One region of the Psychrobacillus sp. NPDC096623 genome, then DNA from elsewhere that is predicted to be linked to it. Evidence: riboswitches for the same ligand, from Rfam matches in the RefSeq annotation. Region 1 holds a riboswitch; each other region holds the start of a gene.
What was found. A riboswitch is a leader RNA that binds a small molecule or an ion and turns the genes downstream of it on or off. The one in region 1 is predicted to bind lysine.
Positions count from the first base shown of each region.

Region 1 (4,202 bases):
AGCGGTACTTTGTAAAAATGATCCCATATAACCTAGTGCTGCAAATGTGCCTAGGATACTAGATACAATTAGAGATACAACTCCAACGGGATTCCATTTGTATAAATACTCTTGGCGATCCTCATAATAACCCTTACCAATTTTCAATGCTTTTTTAACTACCAATGCATCGGTAACTAATACTGCTGCCCATGCAAGTAAAAATACACCTTGAAACGTCATAGCGGTATCTAAGTGATCAACAATTCCTCCAAGCATGAGAATTATTGCACTAATTCCACTTACGACAACCCAAAAACGGCGACCAGGAGTAAATTTAAATATGTTTTCAAAGAAGTTAGATAAAGATAAGGAACTACTATATATATTGGTAATATTTATACGTAATTGGGTTAACATAGTGAATAATGCTCCGCCAATGCCGAGAAGCATGACTATATAAACTCCAGGATTTGGTTCTCCTAAGCGAACACCAAACCAAATGCCTAGACCGCCCATAACCCCGAAACAGATGATTTGAGGAACAAAACCGATTGCAACAGATCCAATTTTAATATCTTTCGGTTTTAGAAAACGTGCATAATCTGATGCTATAAGCGCTGTTAGGCCCATTATTCCATGTTGAACTCCTATACAGAGAAGCAAAGCTTGTCCTCCAACTTGAACTCCTTCAGGTAGATAAGTCCAAAATGGTCCATCAAATACAGAAGGCTCATAAAACGATAGAACAATCGCTGTTATTAAGAAAACAACAAATATAGGTAATGACCACTTTTGTATTCTATCTAGCTGTTTGATTCCAAACCAATTTAAAGGTATAACGATAAACCCGAAGAAAATAATTAATGCCCATTCGTGAAGGTTAGGGAAGAAGGTGTGAACCGCGGAAACTAAAATGAGACCTTCAAATGCACAATACATAATAAAGTTTGTCGCGTAAAGGAAGGACGTTAAGGAAGCACCAATATAACCAAAGCCTCCTCCTCTGGATAATAGATTGACATTCATACCAGATTTTGCAGATAAGTAGGCAATAAAGGTTCCTAGTATACCGGCAACTATTATTGCGTAAACGGAGGAGATAATAGCATTTAGTGCACCAAATTGTAGGGCCATTACACTACCCATTTGAAAGTAAAAAATGGCCGTGGCTATTCCTAATGTAATATTGGTTATACTTAACCAACCCATATTTCTTTGGCTACGGGGCACCTTCTCTAATGAATAATCTTTGTCTATCTCTTCAGTTACTTTGTGATCTGTAATTTGGACAGATCCCATAATATCATCTCCTAATAAAAAATAATTATTAATGCGAAAAGACGCAATAATAATTAAATTTCCTTGTTTTTTATATTGCCACTAATCATTATAACATATACCTAGCTAAATATTAATTCGGAAGCAGTTGACAGGAATATATGTGTATTGTAAACTATGAATCATAATTGAATACGACCTCACTTAGTATAGTGAGGTAGAGGCGCGATATTTAATAGTCCTTTGTGGAGTTTGAGAAGCTATGATGCTAGGGAGAAGGAAATGTCGCCGAAGTTTGTAATATTGCTCGGTATTGCTTGCTGGGTCTGCAATGAATAATTGCAGGACTGTCCACTATAAACATCCCGGTTTATAATGGTGTGCTATCTCATTTGGGAAAAGTAGAGGATTTAGGGCAACTATACATATTGCGACCTGAGTTCATCTCAGGTCTTTTTTTGTACAAGTTGTCTTTTTTTTGTTGGAGGAACATACAATAATAAAAAAGGGAGAAATTCGAATGAAAAAGAGATTAATATTTTTAACGATATTCGCAAGCTTAGTATTGTTTTTAGCAGCATGTGGAGCGAGTGATGCAAAAACCTCAGGATCTTCGTCTGATTCTAAGGAAGCTGTTGATACATTTACAGTAGGTTTAGAAGCTGGTTATGCCCCTTTTAACTGGACTCAACTCGATGACTCTAATGGCGGAGTAAAGATTGACGGAAATGCAGAGTATGCTGGTGGATATGATGTAGAAATTGCTAAACGCCTTGCAGAAGGATTAGGGAAGGAACTAGTAATTGTCAAAACGGAATGGGATGGACTTGTTCCTTCGTTGCAATCTGGTAAAATTGATGCAATTATAGCAGGTATGTCACCTACAGAAGAACGTAAACAAACAATCGATTTTTCGGAAAACTACTATACATCGAACTTTGTAATGGTTGTGAAAAAAGGTGGTCCTTTTGAAGGAGCTACTTCTATTCAAGATTTCAGTGGTGCGAAAATCACAGGCCAGCTTAATACTTCGCATTATGGTGTAATTGATCAAATTAAAGATGTACAAAAGCAACCGGCATCTGATAATTTCTCCGCGATGCGTGTAGCTTTAGAATCTGGAGTAATTGATGGCTACGTATCAGAGCGTCCAGAAGGAATTAGTGCTTCTTCTGCAAACAAAAACTTCGCAATGGTAGAGTTTAAAGATGGATTTAAAGCAGCAGAAGAGGATACAGCAGTAGCTGTAGGATTGAAAAAAGGTAGTAATTTAACTGAGGAAATTAACAAAATTTTAGCGGAAATTTCGGAGGAAGAGCGTCAAGAGATTATGGATGCTGCTATTAATAACCAACCTGCAGCGGAATAAGGATGAAGTGATACCGGCTGCATCTTTTTGCAGTCGGTTTTTATATTAATTTTTACTAATTATCTGTCTAGCTCCAGCGCCTAGCCCGCCTGAGTCGCTTCAGAATTTCAGCAAAGGCAAAGGACGCCTTTACGTGAAATTCTTCCAGCGCTTGTCGGAGGACCACAGACTGACTTCCAAAGCATAGGCGCTTGCGCTTTTCTAAACTGTCTAGCTTAAGACGCCAGCAGTCAATCGCTTCAGACTTGTTGAAAAGGTAAAAAGTGCCTTTTACTTCAAGTTTTCCAGCGCTCTTCGCTGCTGAGCTGCGTCTGCCGATTTTCTAAGAAAGGAGGGAAATGTATGAGTATGGAGTATATTATTTCGATGATTACAAATAACTGGCCGATGTTCCTTCGTGGAGCGGGGATGACCCTGTTAATCTCTATTATAGGTACAATTTTGGGAGCAGTTATTGGGTTGCTTGCAGGGGTTATTCGTACAATTCCCACGCCAGAAAGAAAACTAAAAAGGGTTTTGTTAAAAATAGTAAATTTGATACTCTCTGTATATATTGAGTTTTTCAGAGGGACTCCAATGATTGTACAGGCTATGGTGATCTTTTATGGCTCTGCATTAGCATTTGGTGTAGATATGGACCGTACATTGGCGGCCATATTCATCGTTTCGATCAACACCGGTGCCTATATGGCAGAAATCGTCCGAGGTGGAGTTATTTCTATTGATAAGGGACAATTTGAGTCTGCGCAAGCAATAGGTATGAATCATGTTCAAACAATGTGGAACGTTGTTTTGCCACAGGTAATTCGCAATATTTTACCAGCAACAGGCAATCAATTTATTATTAATATTAAAGATACTTCCGTATTAAATGTTATTGGTGTTACGGAGCTGTATTTTCAAACCAAAACAGTTGCAGGCATCAGCTTCAAATATTTTGAACCCTTCTTTATAGCGTGTATTTTGTACTTCATCATGACATTTACGGTGACATTAATATTACGATATATAGAAAGAAAATTAGATGGTCCGGAAAACTACAGTATGATTGGACAGCCACCGCCACAGCTTATGCTGCCTAAAAATGCTAAAATCGATTAAACGAAGGAGGAGAAATCTATGGATAATGTCATCGAAGTTCAACATTTAAGTAAATCCTTCGGAAATCATGAGGTTCTAAAAGATATAGATTTTTCAGTGAACAAAGGAGAAGTTGTTTGTATCATCGGTTCCTCTGGTTCAGGAAAGTCGACTTTACTTCGGTGTATAAATTTGTTAGAAAAACCTAGTGGTGGACAAATCATTTATCACGGAGAGAATATTTTAGATGAAAAATATGATATTCATGCCTATCGTACAAAGTTAGGAATGGTTTTCCAACAGTTTAACTTATTTAATAACCATAATGTTTTGAATAACTGTATCGTCGGTCAAGTAAAAGTATTAAAACGCTCGAAAGAGGATGCTGAAAAGATTGCGTTAAAATATTTAAAAGTAGTAGGGATGGATCATTATGTGAATGCTCAACCAAAGCAATTATCAGGTGGTCAAAAGCAACGTGTTGCGATAGCTA
Region 1 is NZ_JBIWER010000007.1:138,626-142,827, reverse strand. It holds gene ACIQX2_RS17070 (purine-cytosine permease family protein) at 1-1,281, opposite strand, end outside; lysine riboswitch at 1,471-1,654, shown strand; gene ACIQX2_RS17065 (transporter substrate-binding domain-containing protein) at 1,781-2,629, shown strand; gene ACIQX2_RS17060 (amino acid ABC transporter permease) at 2,972-3,730, shown strand; gene ACIQX2_RS17055 (amino acid ABC transporter ATP-binding protein) at 3,749-4,202, shown strand, end outside.

Region 2 (4,202 bases), on a different contig from region 1:
CTTAAGCAATATACATTTTATGTCCGCCTAAAATTCTCCGTATCAGGAGTTCTCTCTTTTTTTCACTTCACTCATTAAGTAATCGACGAAAAGTTCGTCTCTAACTAAAGCTGCCTCGTAGTTCCGCTTTAAGAAACGCTCCCCTTCTTCAAAGCTAGTAAAGGTTTTTTCGATTGCTACTTTATCTTTTTCCAGAATCCAATCGACCCCATTTTTAGAATATAAGATGAACGTTTCATTATTTCTATTTTTATAAAACGAACCAAAGGATGATTGTTTCAAATTATATTGATTTCTTTTTGCATCTTCCAAAATCGGTGACAGGTGGAATGTGTCCAAAACAAATAACTTATAGGCTTCCTCTGTTAAATTACAGCCAGATGCTTTTTGATGCCCCCCACCGCCAAACTGTCCAGCAATTTTAGATACATCGATATGGTCATAAATTGTACGAAGAGAGATTCTTTTCCCTCCCATAATTACAATTGCTATATAGTCGAGATGCGGATTTTCTTTACCTAGTTCATTGCCAAGCTCTGAATGATACGTTTCTGCATATACAACACCAGCTAAATGTTCTCCTACTTTCGCCTGGACAATCTCTTTTTTCTTTCTGCGAATATAGCGGTCAATCTTGTCTTCTTCCATAAGTAATATTTTCTTTTCAAATTCATCAAAATTGAAGGTCTCACTAGTACGGAGACGCTCTAACATCTTTTCTTCAAATTCTTCTATAGCTATTAAATAGAAAAGGGAATTTAGTGAATGGGCACGCTTGTTTCCGTTCTTCTCCCATTCCCATGTATCATACTGTCTAACTAACTCTACAAACTCCGAAAGCGCAGCAGTTGGTTTCAACAGTTCATTATTAACAAGATATTCATATAATAATGAAGTAGCGGAGGTTAATTTTCCTTCAGAGTTTTCTACTGAAATATAACCCCAGTCATAATCATTAAAATGGAGAGCAGATTTGTGATGGTCAATTAATTGGAGCTTTCCTTTTGCATTGTAAAAATCATTTAACTTTTTTTCATTCTCTTCGTTTGGAGTCAAATCCGTTATAAATAAAAACGTATCCGGCTCATCATTTTCTAAAAAATATTCAATCTCTCGATTAAGTGAAGAAATCGAATTATAGCGCACCTTCACTTGCTCACCAAAAGCAAGCTTTGCTAAGATGCCACATCCGACGCCATCTAAATCATTATGAGACAATAATTTATACATCCTTTTCACCTCTAGTATAGTATGGTTATTTCGTGAGAAACTTATTATTAGAACTTACCTCTAATAGCTTTATATTTATTTTACATGTAATCTGTTGCAATAGTAGGAAAAACCATGTATTATTTTAGTAATTAAATATTCTCTTATTTCAAATACATTTGAAGTAAGGATAGAGGCGCAAAAACCATCAGTACACTTTTGGAGGAGAATGAGATCCTGTGACATTTGTGGAAAGGGGAATTTGCCGAAGTTGAAAGAATCTCATTTTTCTTGAAGCTGGTTCTGTTGTTGAACAAACACTGGATTGTCATATAGGAGACTATATGGAGGGCTATCTTACGCACAGAAATATTACTTTATTTCTATTGCAGCAACGAGCCCTCGTTGTTGCTTTTTTGCGTCTACTGAAAAATGCCCTTCTCCCTGAATTTTTAATAATAAATTATAGGATGTGGAGAAGTTATGAATTTTGGACAAATATTAACGGCAATGGTGACTCCTTTTGATCATAACGAAGAGATTGACTTTCCAGCTACACGAAACTTAATAAATTACTTAATCGATAATGGAACAGAAGGATTAGTTGTATCTGGTACAACTGGAGAGTCTCCGACATTAACGGAGGAAGAAAAAGTTCAATTGTTTAAATTTACTGTGGAGGTTGTGAATGGAAGAGTTCCTGTAATTGCTGGAACTGGCTCGTATAATACAAAAGCGTCCATCGAGCTAACAAAACGTGCAACTGATGCAGGTGTCGATGGTATTATGCTAGTTGTTCCTTATTACAACAAGCCATCACAAGAAGGCATGTACCAGCATTTCAAAGCAATTGCAGCAGCTACATCCCTGCCGATTATGCTATACAATATTCCAGGTCGTAGTGTAGTCAATATGACGGTTGATACAGTAATCCGCCTGTCTCAAATACCTAATATCGTATCGATAAAGGAAGCTAGCGGCAACTTAGATACAATGGCTGAAATCATCAGCAATACACGCGAAGACTTTTCCCTCTATAGCGGCGACGATGGGTTAACAATTCCAGTACTATCGATTGGAGGTGCAGGTGTCATTTCCGTAGCATCTCATGTTATCGGAAACGAAATGCAAGCGATGATTGCAAAATTCAACAGTGGCAATATAAAAGAGGCTGCTAGTGATCACCGCACGTTATTACCGATTATGAAGGCATTATTTGCTGCACCAAACCCGACACCTGTAAAAACTGCTTTAAATTTAAAAGGAATTCCTGTAGGTGGTGTACGCCTACCAATGATTCCATTAAACGCCGAGGAGCTTAGCACATTGCAAAATGTATTATCTTCACATTTAGAAACAGTCTCATTATAAGAAAAAAGAGCGAATTCGATCTACACCAGAATTCGCTCTTTTTTTACTTGGCTCTCTTTAAAGAAAAGGTTTATGTCGCAAGTGATATTCATTTAATACACGAAAATCCTACTTTTAACTACAGACTTCCTAATGATATGAGAAACTTCATAAAACTGCGACCTATAACTTAATTTTATGAACCAACGGCAGCGTTGTTCCAGGAAGGGATTGACGTCCTAATTGTTGAATTTATTATATGGGGACAAGTTAGTCTAAGATAAGATTGGGATTTTTTATTTCACATTTTACTCATACAGTGATGTAAATGGTTTGTTTATCAGTTGAAAGAACAAATGCGCAAGCGACTATGTTAGCTCTGAAAAGCCATGAAAGAATTACAATAAAGGCGATCTTTTCCTTTATTCACTAGTCGGACATAAGCAGTTAGATTAAATCTATAATTGAATTGAAAAACTAAAAATCAAAAACAGACAGGGGTTAGTAAAAATGATAAAAGGTTTTGGAGGAATATTTTGGAGAACTAAGAATATGGAAGTTATAAAAAAATGGTACAGTGAAGTACTAAAGATTGAAGAAATAGAAAGCTGGAATGGGACAGTTATTAAACCTCAATTAGGAAATGAGACTATCTTTTCTTTTTTTACAGAGAATGACAGTTACTTTCCAACTGAACAACAAGTGATGTTAAATTTTCAAGTACATGATTTGAACGAGACTATCAAACATCTTGAAGACATTGGTGTACCACTTGAAAAGGAAAAAGAGATTAGCGAATATGGAAAGTTTATTTGGATTAAAGATCCTGAAGGTCGACTGATGGAGCTTTGGGAGAAATAGAGGATTTTAAGGATTGGAAAAACTAAAAAAGACAAAAAAATGAGCTCGGATATTCTTCTCCAAGCTCATTTTTCATAATAGTAGTTCATTAAACTTTAACCTCTATATTTCACCGCTAGACCTTTTAAGAATTTGCGGGCGAAATTATCCCCGCATTCTTTATAATTACGGTGACCAGGCTTTCGTAAAATGGCGCCTAGTTCCCCTTTTGAAACAGCGATACCACCATCATCTAAAATATCTAGCATATCCTCTGTTGTTAATTGCAGTGCTACCTTGAGCTTCTTCAATAGCATATTATTCACATGGTCCTTCTGCTGCTCAGTTAGCTCAGGACTAGCTGGCTGCTCTGGTTTAGGATCCTGTTTTCCTCTTTTATAAGTGATGTGACCATTCAAAAATGACTCCAGCATTTTATTATTACACTTCATATGGTTGTCATCATCCACTACTTCTTCATCGCCATCATCTTCTTTTGATTTCGTAAGAATTTTGAGTACCTCTTCCTTTGTGACTTCCACGCCACCAAGTTTAAAAATCTCTACCATGTCCTTATTTTTAATATCTAAGGCATATCTCAATCTGATTAATATATCATTATTCTCCATTTAAAAGCCTCCTATAATTATTATTAGAATAGCACTTCTTCTATAATTTGAGCTAGTATTAAAAAACTGGAGAAGAAAATTTCACATTTCCCCTCCAGTATCTATATTTATTAATTATGAATTGAAATCATAAATTTGACCTTTTATCAAATATGCAGTACTTTCAGCAATATT
Region 2 is NZ_JBIWER010000008.1:109,781-113,982, forward strand. It holds gene ACIQX2_RS17975 (DHH family phosphoesterase) at 43-1,230, opposite strand; lysine riboswitch at 1,393-1,572, shown strand; gene dapA (4-hydroxy-tetrahydrodipicolinate synthase) at 1,693-2,580, shown strand; gene ACIQX2_RS17985 (VOC family protein) at 3,070-3,420, shown strand; gene ACIQX2_RS17990 (YehS family protein) at 3,516-4,028, opposite strand; gene phoU (phosphate signaling complex protein PhoU) at 4,143-4,202, opposite strand, start outside.
Region 2: linked by a shared signal. The riboswitch ahead of dapA (4-hydroxy-tetrahydrodipicolinate synthase) and the one ahead of ACIQX2_RS17065 (transporter substrate-binding domain-containing protein) in region 1 are both predicted to bind lysine.

Region 3 (4,202 bases), on a different contig from region 1:
GATTTTGTTGGAATGCTAGGTTGCATTTCTTTGGCACGACGTAATAATTCTAGGGAACGATCGTATTTTGCTCTTGCACGAACTCTCGGAGTGAGTCTTCGAACCGTTTCGATGTTATGGTTCAGAATATCAGGTTTTGCATCCATAATATTGCGGATATTTTGCTCAATACCGCCCATATCAGAAGGTAAAACTTCTATGGAAGTAAAAGGATTTTTGCGTCGAATCGCACGAATCGTTTCAGCAAAAACTTCAGAACCCCCATCTTTTAAATCATCCCTCGCAACTGCTGTTACGACAACATGTTTTAAATTCATAATAACAACCGAATCTGCAACTCTTTCTGGTTCTGCCAAGTCTAATTCGTTAGGTAGTCCAGTTTTTACTGCACAAAAACGACATGCACGTGTGCAAACTGCCCCTAAAATCATAAATGTAGCTGTTCTTCGCGAACCCCAGCACTCATGTATATTTGGACATTTAGCTTCCTCACATACGGTATTTAAATTATTTTCACGCATTAACTTTTTTAAACCTTTGTATTCATCGTTCGTGTTTAACTTAATTTTTAACCAATCTGGTTTTCTTTGGTACTCTGTTTTCGTTGGTTTACACGATGTCACTTTTGCTCGACCCCATTCTAAATAAACTAACTACACTGTTGTCAATGTAACATAATATTTAGTTGGAAACAACCATACAAAAACACAGATTACCTATATAAGATTAATTAAACTGCTCGTTTACTATTAATACTCCAAACCACAAAAAATACGATAAGAATGACAATAACACTTACAAATCCAATCATAACTGAGCCTGTTAATCCTAAAACTAGATAACCGATTGCCGCAATAACTGCACTAATAATAGCATATGGAAGCTGAGTTATTACGTGGTCTATTACGTTTACCCCCGCTCCAGTTGCTGACATGATTGTTGTATCGGAAATAGGCGAGCAATGATCTCCAAAAACGGCTCCAGCTAAAACGGCAGCTAAAACAGGAAGTAATAATTCTGGCTCTACCACCATAATGATGCTTGCACCGATCGGTAATAAAATACCAAACGATCCCCATGAGGAACCTGTTGCGAACGCCATAAAAGCTGTTAAAACAAATAGTAAAAATGGAATTACACCAACCGGAATATTATTATCTGTCACAAGCTTAGCTAAATATTCACCAGTTCCGAGTGCGTTTATCAAAAATGAAAGAGACCAAGCAAATATCAAAATAAAAATAGCAGGTAACATCGAGTTTATACCAGAAATAACAGCTTTTCCGATTAATCCAGCATTAGCTTTTGGATTTCTTTTAAATTGCCGAGTATATAATAATATAGCTAAAACAGTCGACACTAATCCACCTATAAATAGAGAGAATGGAACATCTGTGTTCTCAAAAACAACAAATATATTCATCACCTTTCCAGAAGCCTGGTAACCTGTCCAAAACATCGAAAATAATGTTACAACTATTAATGAGAAAATCGGTAAGATTAAATCATTTACTTTCCCATAATTATTTTCCGGGAAATTACCTTGTAAATCACCTGGATTTGATTTATTTGGATCAAAAAGCACACCAGTTTCTTTTGCAAGTTTTTCATGCTTTTTCATCGGACCTAAGTCATTTTCTGTCCATGCAGTAAAAAATACCATCGCAAGCGCAGCAATCACATAGAAGTTCATCGGAGCCATTAACATAAATGCCTCAAGTGGCGTATAGTCTGTAATAGCATATGTAGCAAAAATAACCCCTAGCTGACTTATTAAGAACGCTCCCCAACTAGAAACTGGAGAAACTACACAAATCGGTGCCGATGTAGAGTCAATAAAATAAGCTAGTTTTGCACGAGATACTCGATGAGAATCAGTGATTGGACGGGCAATCTGTCCAACAGCAAGTGCATTAAAATAATCGTCTACAAAAATAATAATTCCTAAAAATGCTGTTAATAGCTTTGAGCCACGATTTGTTTTTATACGCTTAACTGCCCATGCTGCAAAAGCCGTGCTTCCACCTGATAAACTAACAATCGCAGTAATAACTCCAAGCATTAATATGAACAGCAATATATAAATATTATACAAATTCCATCCATTATCCCAGAATGACGTGAGAAAGGAATCCCAAAGAATGACGAATGAATCAATTGGTGAAAAGCTTTCTACTAACAAAGCTGCAGAAACAATTCCAACCCCCAATGATAATAAAACTCTTTTTGTCACTAGCACCATTACAATTGCTAAAAGTGGTGGTAAAATCGAAAATATTGTATTTTCCAAAGCAAGTCCTCCCAAATATAAAAAGCCAACCTAATATATATACATAGGTTGGCTTTTAGTTAAAATTTTAAGCATAATTTTATACTCTGTAGCTCTCCATTTATACATCTGTATAAACGACAGTGTTATTTCTGTTCAAAATAACCCCAACTAGAATTGACTTGACAATCAACATCTAATTTCGGCAAAACTTCCTTCCGTTTACAATCACAGTTGTCATTCTCCTGTAAACTACTCTTAAGTTATGCGGCCTCTACCTATTCTTATTCATTTCTACTAGTATAACAGTAAATACTATGTTTTGAAGGTTTTTTATTTTTCTGGTAATGGAAGTGGAACTTCTATGGATGGAGCTGCATCCCCGTCGCCACCTGTGTATATATAAGGAACCTGACCTTGCACAATCCCCATTGCAACAGGAATACTCTGTTCAACTGTACTCATTTTACTAGCTAAAGGTACGATTATTTGTACATTTACTTTGATATGGATATTGATTTCAACATAAGCATTATTAATTCCAAATTTAGTTATCGAAGACGTGACATTCGATTGTACATTACCGATGACGTGAAAGCGTATAGGTATTTTCGGGCCTAAGTTACCAATGATGGGAATATTCATCGCTTGCCCCATAGGAACGAAAAATACGATTCCACCTTGGTCTTCCATCGTTTGTTTGTCATATTCAATATCATCCAAATATGGAAGGCTAGACAAATTCCCCTGCTCTGCTTGCTCCAAATGAGATTGAACTAAGCTATTTGTATCAGCAAGTATTCGATTAATGATTTCTGTATTGAATCGAGTTGTTACCATGTTTGTACTATCAGACGGTACTTCTTCAATTATTTCATTGACATCCAGTGCATTTGCAATCCTTGAGTTAATCGCTTTGCTAATTACCATGGATGCTATTTTATTTGTTTGGACTTCTGCATATCTTAGGTACGTAGGAGTCAGTTGCTCATTAATATAATAAATGATGCCTGCAATTGATAACATAAAACATGTTAAAAAAATAGCTAACTTGCGTTGACTAGTGAAAATAGCAAATCGTTTTTTCCTTTTTTGATAGAACAAAAACAATCCTCCTACTTACTACTTATGTAAGGAGGAGGATTTTCATGACTCATATTCAAATTTTTCACGTTGTCCATACCATTTCACAATATCTCGAATCATCTCTGGCATAAAATATTGTTTTTGAGCAAATTTTAATGAAGGAAAAAAGTAACCAAATGTAAACATATCTAACGTTGCTAATGTATAAACTTTTTCCAATTCAAGAGGTGTTGCTTTGATTAGCACCGTCCCATCTTCTAGCTCTTGAAGCTGTTCGTATAATATTGCTCCAAGATAATTACCTCTAAATCCTAGTCCTTTTACTTCAAGCTTTGGCCATTTTTCATTTTTTCCTGTACGAATAACCTCAAGTAACTCTGCACCAGTTAATGTAATGACACACGGATTAATTGGATGAGGTAAACACTGATGTAAGTCCCTCGCAGTAATTGGTCCCTGCTGAAGGTCTTTTAAAAAGATACCAGCCGGGAACATTGCGCAGTCAGCATTAGTGAAAGAAAGCAGTGCTTTTCCGAAGAAATGAGATAAATCGGATTCCATGAACCATTCCTTCTTTAGTGCGGAAGGATTGTAAAAAACAATTCTAGACATTTCAGCTATACCTTCATTTTCCCAAATTAACTGTTGTTCATCGGCATCGGCTGGATTCGGTAGGGATTCTGCACGAAATAATTCTGCTTTTTTCGATTGAATCCCTCTTGCTACATGGTCAAATTCCATTGTAACAAGTCCAACATTCATTCCGTATTTACCTGTAGCGGCTTGCAAGGAGCTCCCTATCACCTTGCCTTCTTCAAATACATGATGTGTATGCGATCCCAGGATC
Region 3 is NZ_JBIWER010000005.1:39,221-43,422, forward strand. It holds gene lipA (lipoyl synthase) at 1-623, opposite strand, end outside; gene ACIQX2_RS13860 (Na+/H+ antiporter NhaC family protein) at 731-2,290, opposite strand; lysine riboswitch at 2,372-2,554, opposite strand; gene yunB (sporulation protein YunB) at 2,603-3,373, opposite strand; gene ACIQX2_RS13870 (bifunctional metallophosphatase/5'-nucleotidase) at 3,416-4,202, opposite strand, start outside.
Region 3: linked by a shared signal. The riboswitch ahead of ACIQX2_RS13860 (Na+/H+ antiporter NhaC family protein) and the one ahead of ACIQX2_RS17065 (transporter substrate-binding domain-containing protein) in region 1 are both predicted to bind lysine.

Region 4 (4,202 bases), on a different contig from region 1:
AAAAGATTTAGCTCGTAAATTCCCCCTCTATTCGATGGAAGAAGCCGTTACGTTTTTCAATGAAGCCGGATGGGGTACATTACATTTAGAAAAAACGACAAAAGATTCGGCTTTTTATACATTAAGTACATATAATCTACCTCAGAGTGGACAAAGTAGAAGTCATCGATTAGAAGCAGGTTTTTTAGCTGAACAGCAGCAGAAGCTTAGTGGCTTTTTGACTGAATGTTATGATGAAGAAGTTAAAAAGAATGGCATCGTATCCTTACAAATAAAATGGGATTCTAAAACAAAAGGGTAATAGGATAGTCAATCGCTGACTTTTCCTATTACCTTTTTTTCAAAAGATATTATTTAAGATAATCCCTAGATACCGGCTCTTGATAATTAAACAAAAGAATATCGCTTTGATTTCCGCTCCAGGCGGACGCCTTCCGCTACATTCAATAAAATGTGTAGTACTTCACTTTAATCTAGAACAAAGTGTATCGCTTACATGACGAGTTGAATTATCAAAAAACGGACTCGAGCCATGGTTCCGGAAAGAGTCCACCCTAACGGAAAACAACTGTAGTGGTAATCAAATAAAAAGCCCTGAAAACTTTATTCTTCATAAAATTTTCAAAGGTTGGTTATAGTTTAAACTGATTGATGGGTTAACGAAAGATTGAATTCGTCATGCAGGGCATTGGCCGCTTCAATCATATGCTGCTGTGGCACTACAACGGACACTTTTATCTCTGATGTACTCACCATTTTCACCGGAATATTTTCAATTCTTAAACGGTCAAACATTTGAGCAGCTACCCCTGGGTTCGATACCATTCCAGAACCTACTATAGAAACCTTAGCTAGACCTACTTCAAAATCAGCGAAGGTAAAGCCAAGTTCTTGTTTATGTGTTTCTAAAACTTTGATCGCTTCAGCCAAAGACTCCTTCTTAATCGAAAATGAAACTGCCGGTTTTACTCCATCTACTATCGACTGAACAATAATATCCACATTTATATGATTTGCAGCTAGTGTTGTGAAAATAGAGGCTAATGAACCATTAAATGGCACCTCATATTCTATAGTTAATCGAACGATATCGGATTCAAATGCAATCCCACGAACTACTAAATTATTTTCCACATCTACTTCCTCCTTCAAAATCGTTCCTTCTCCATCTTTATAGCTTGGACGTACACGCAATGGAACTTTATAGTTTTTAGCAAATTCAACTGCCCGTGGATGTAATACACCTGCGCCTAAATTAGCAAGTTCGAGCATTTCGTCATATTCCAGCTGTTCAAGTTTACGAGCATTCTCAATATAGCGCGGATCTGATGTGTATATACCATCAACATCGGTGTAAATATCGCAAGTTTCCGCTTGGATGGAAGCAGCAATTGCAACAGCTGTTGTATCAGATCCACCTCTGCCAAGTGTGGTAATTTCACCATTTTCGGATATCCCCTGGAAGCCTGCTACAATTACTACTTTGTTCGAAGCGAGTAAATCATCAATTTTAGATGGATTCAACTTCAATATTTTCGCATTTCTATGCACATCATCAGTCACTAGACCTGCTTGAGCACCTGTTAGAGAAATGGCATCTATCCCTAATGCATTTAACTTAATAGCAAGTAAAGCCATCGTAATTTGCTCTCCATTGGACAAAAGCATGTCCATTTCTCGTTTTGATGGAGATTCCGCTAATCCGTATGCTAGGTTCGACAATTCGTCAGTTGTTTTACCCATTGCCGATACAACAACGACTACATCATTCCCTTTTTCCTTTTCATCTTTAATTCGAGTAGCAACATTTGCAATTTTTTCTGTTGATTCAACAGAAGTACCGCCAAACTTCATTACAATTTTAGTCATGAACATCCGCTCCCTAATTTCTCTGTAAGGATTAAAAAATGCTTTCCACATATTGTGAAAAGCATTCGTCTCATACACGGTCTAAAAAATCTGCCCATGAGAGATAGCCCTCCAGAATATAAATTCTGACAATCCTACATCTCTTAAATGCAGAACCAACAATAGAATAGGAAAAGCTATTCTATGTTTCGGCGAAAAACCCTTTCCACAGCCATTCTCGGAACTTTCCTTCCTCCTGCTGAGTACTGATGTTTTATCGCACCTCTATCTTCACTGTAAATATAGTGAATATAAAATTACGCCTCGGAGTAATTGCGTGCAGATTTTGAATTGCGCTTACGCAATTAACTCCCTTCAAAATCTGTGACATCCGCCGGAGGCTTAACTTGAATCAACAATTCCTATGTGTCCATTTGCAACATTCTTTTATTGATTCAAGTTAAATTGAATTAACTTTAACATACGATTATTCAGAAGACAATAATTTTTTCTGAAAATGATTAATCACAATCTCTGCCTGCTTACTCGGAAGACCAGCTTCTATGAGCTCTTCTTTACTGGCTGCTTGAATTTTCTTTAACGACCCAAAATGCTTTAAAAGTATTTTTTTCCGTTGAGGGCCGATACCTTCTATACCATCTAGCGAAGATGCAATCGTATGTTTTCCACGCTGCTGTCTGTGGAAAGTAATAGCAAAACGATGAACTTCATCCTGTATTCTTTGCAGCAGATAAAAACCTTCACTCGTCCGCTTCATAGGTATTAACTCCAAAGGATCGCCGTATATAAGCTGAGAGGTTTGATGCTTACCATCTTTTGCCAGACCTGCAATTGGAATATCTAACCCTAGTTCATCCTCTATAATTTCGCGTGCAGCTTCAATTTGTCCTTTCCCACCATCAATAATGACCAAATCAGGCAGGGGCAAATTCTCCTTCAGTACACGAGTGTATCTTCTACGTACAACTTCTCGCATTGCTCCGTAATCATCATGTTTCGCTGCTGTTTTTGTTTTATATTTTCGATAATCCTTTTTACTGGCTTTGCCGTCAATAAAAACTACCATCGCAGAAACCGCATCAGTGCCATGGATATGCGAGTTATCAAAAGCTTCAATACGCATAGGAGGAGCAATTCCCATTGAATCTCCCAGCTGCTCTACTGCACCAATTGTCCGTTCCTCTTGTCTTTCAATCAAATGGAACTTCTCAGAAAGCGCTATTTTAGCATTTTTTTCAGCTAATTCGACTAGATTTTTCTTCGTTCCTCTTTGCGGAACGAAAACCTTCATTTCTAGAAGTTTTGAAGCCAAATCGATGTCCGTAGTCAAAGGAACATAAATTTCTTTTGGCTTAATATGCTCTGACTTCGCATAAAATTGGCCTAAAAATGTTAGAAACTCCTCTTCAGGATCACGGAATAGAGGAAACAATGAAACGTCTCTTTCAATAAGCTTCCCTTGTCTTATAAAAAATACTTGAACACACATCCAACCTTTGTCTACATGCCAACCAAAAATATCTCTGCTTGTAAAATCATTCATCGTCATTTTTTGCTTTTCCATAACCTGTTCTATATGTGAAATTTGATCTCGATACTCTTTTGCCCGTTCAAATTCAAGTGCTTCTGCAGCTGCATTCATTTTTGCTACCAATTCTTTTTTCACTTGTGTGTGACCGCCATTCAAGAAGCTAATTATTTCTTGAATGATTGAATCATAAACATTCTCTTCAATTTTTTTCACACACGGAGCTAGACATTGACCCATATGATAGTAGAGGCAAACTCGATTTGGCATTTTATGACATTTACGAAGTGGATATAAACGATCTAGAAGTTTTTTCGTTTCATGAGCTGCATGTGAATTCGGATAAGGACCAAAATATTTCCCTTTATCTTTTTTAACCTGTCTCGTAATGATCAATCGTGGATCTTTTTCAGCAGTAATTTTAATATATGGATACGTTTTATCATCTTTTAACATAATGTTATATTTGGGATCATGCTTTTTAATAAGATGAAGCTCTAATATTAAAGCTTCCAGCTCAGATGATGTGACGATATATTCAAAGTCAACAATTTCTTGCACTAATCGAAGTGTTTTTCCATCGTGTGCACCTTTAAAATAAGAGCGTACACGATTTTTCAATATCTTCGCTTTGCCGACGTAGATAATAGTTCCTTGCCGGTCTTTCATTAAGTAACATCCTGGCTCATCTGGTAAGATGGCACATTTTTGTTCGATCAATTCATTCATATTATCACCTGTTTAAAAAAACCGGGCACTATGGAGCACCCGGTTTTATATTATGCGTTTTTTTCTACGAATTGTA
Region 4 is NZ_JBIWER010000003.1:314,277-318,478, forward strand. It holds gene ACIQX2_RS11060 (YslB family protein) at 1-301, shown strand, start outside; gene ACIQX2_RS11065 (aspartate kinase) at 640-1,869, opposite strand; lysine riboswitch at 1,966-2,144, opposite strand; gene uvrC (excinuclease ABC subunit UvrC) at 2,336-4,126, opposite strand; partial or broken gene trxA (thioredoxin) at 4,177-4,202, opposite strand, start outside.
Region 4: linked by a shared signal. The riboswitch ahead of ACIQX2_RS11065 (aspartate kinase) and the one ahead of ACIQX2_RS17065 (transporter substrate-binding domain-containing protein) in region 1 are both predicted to bind lysine.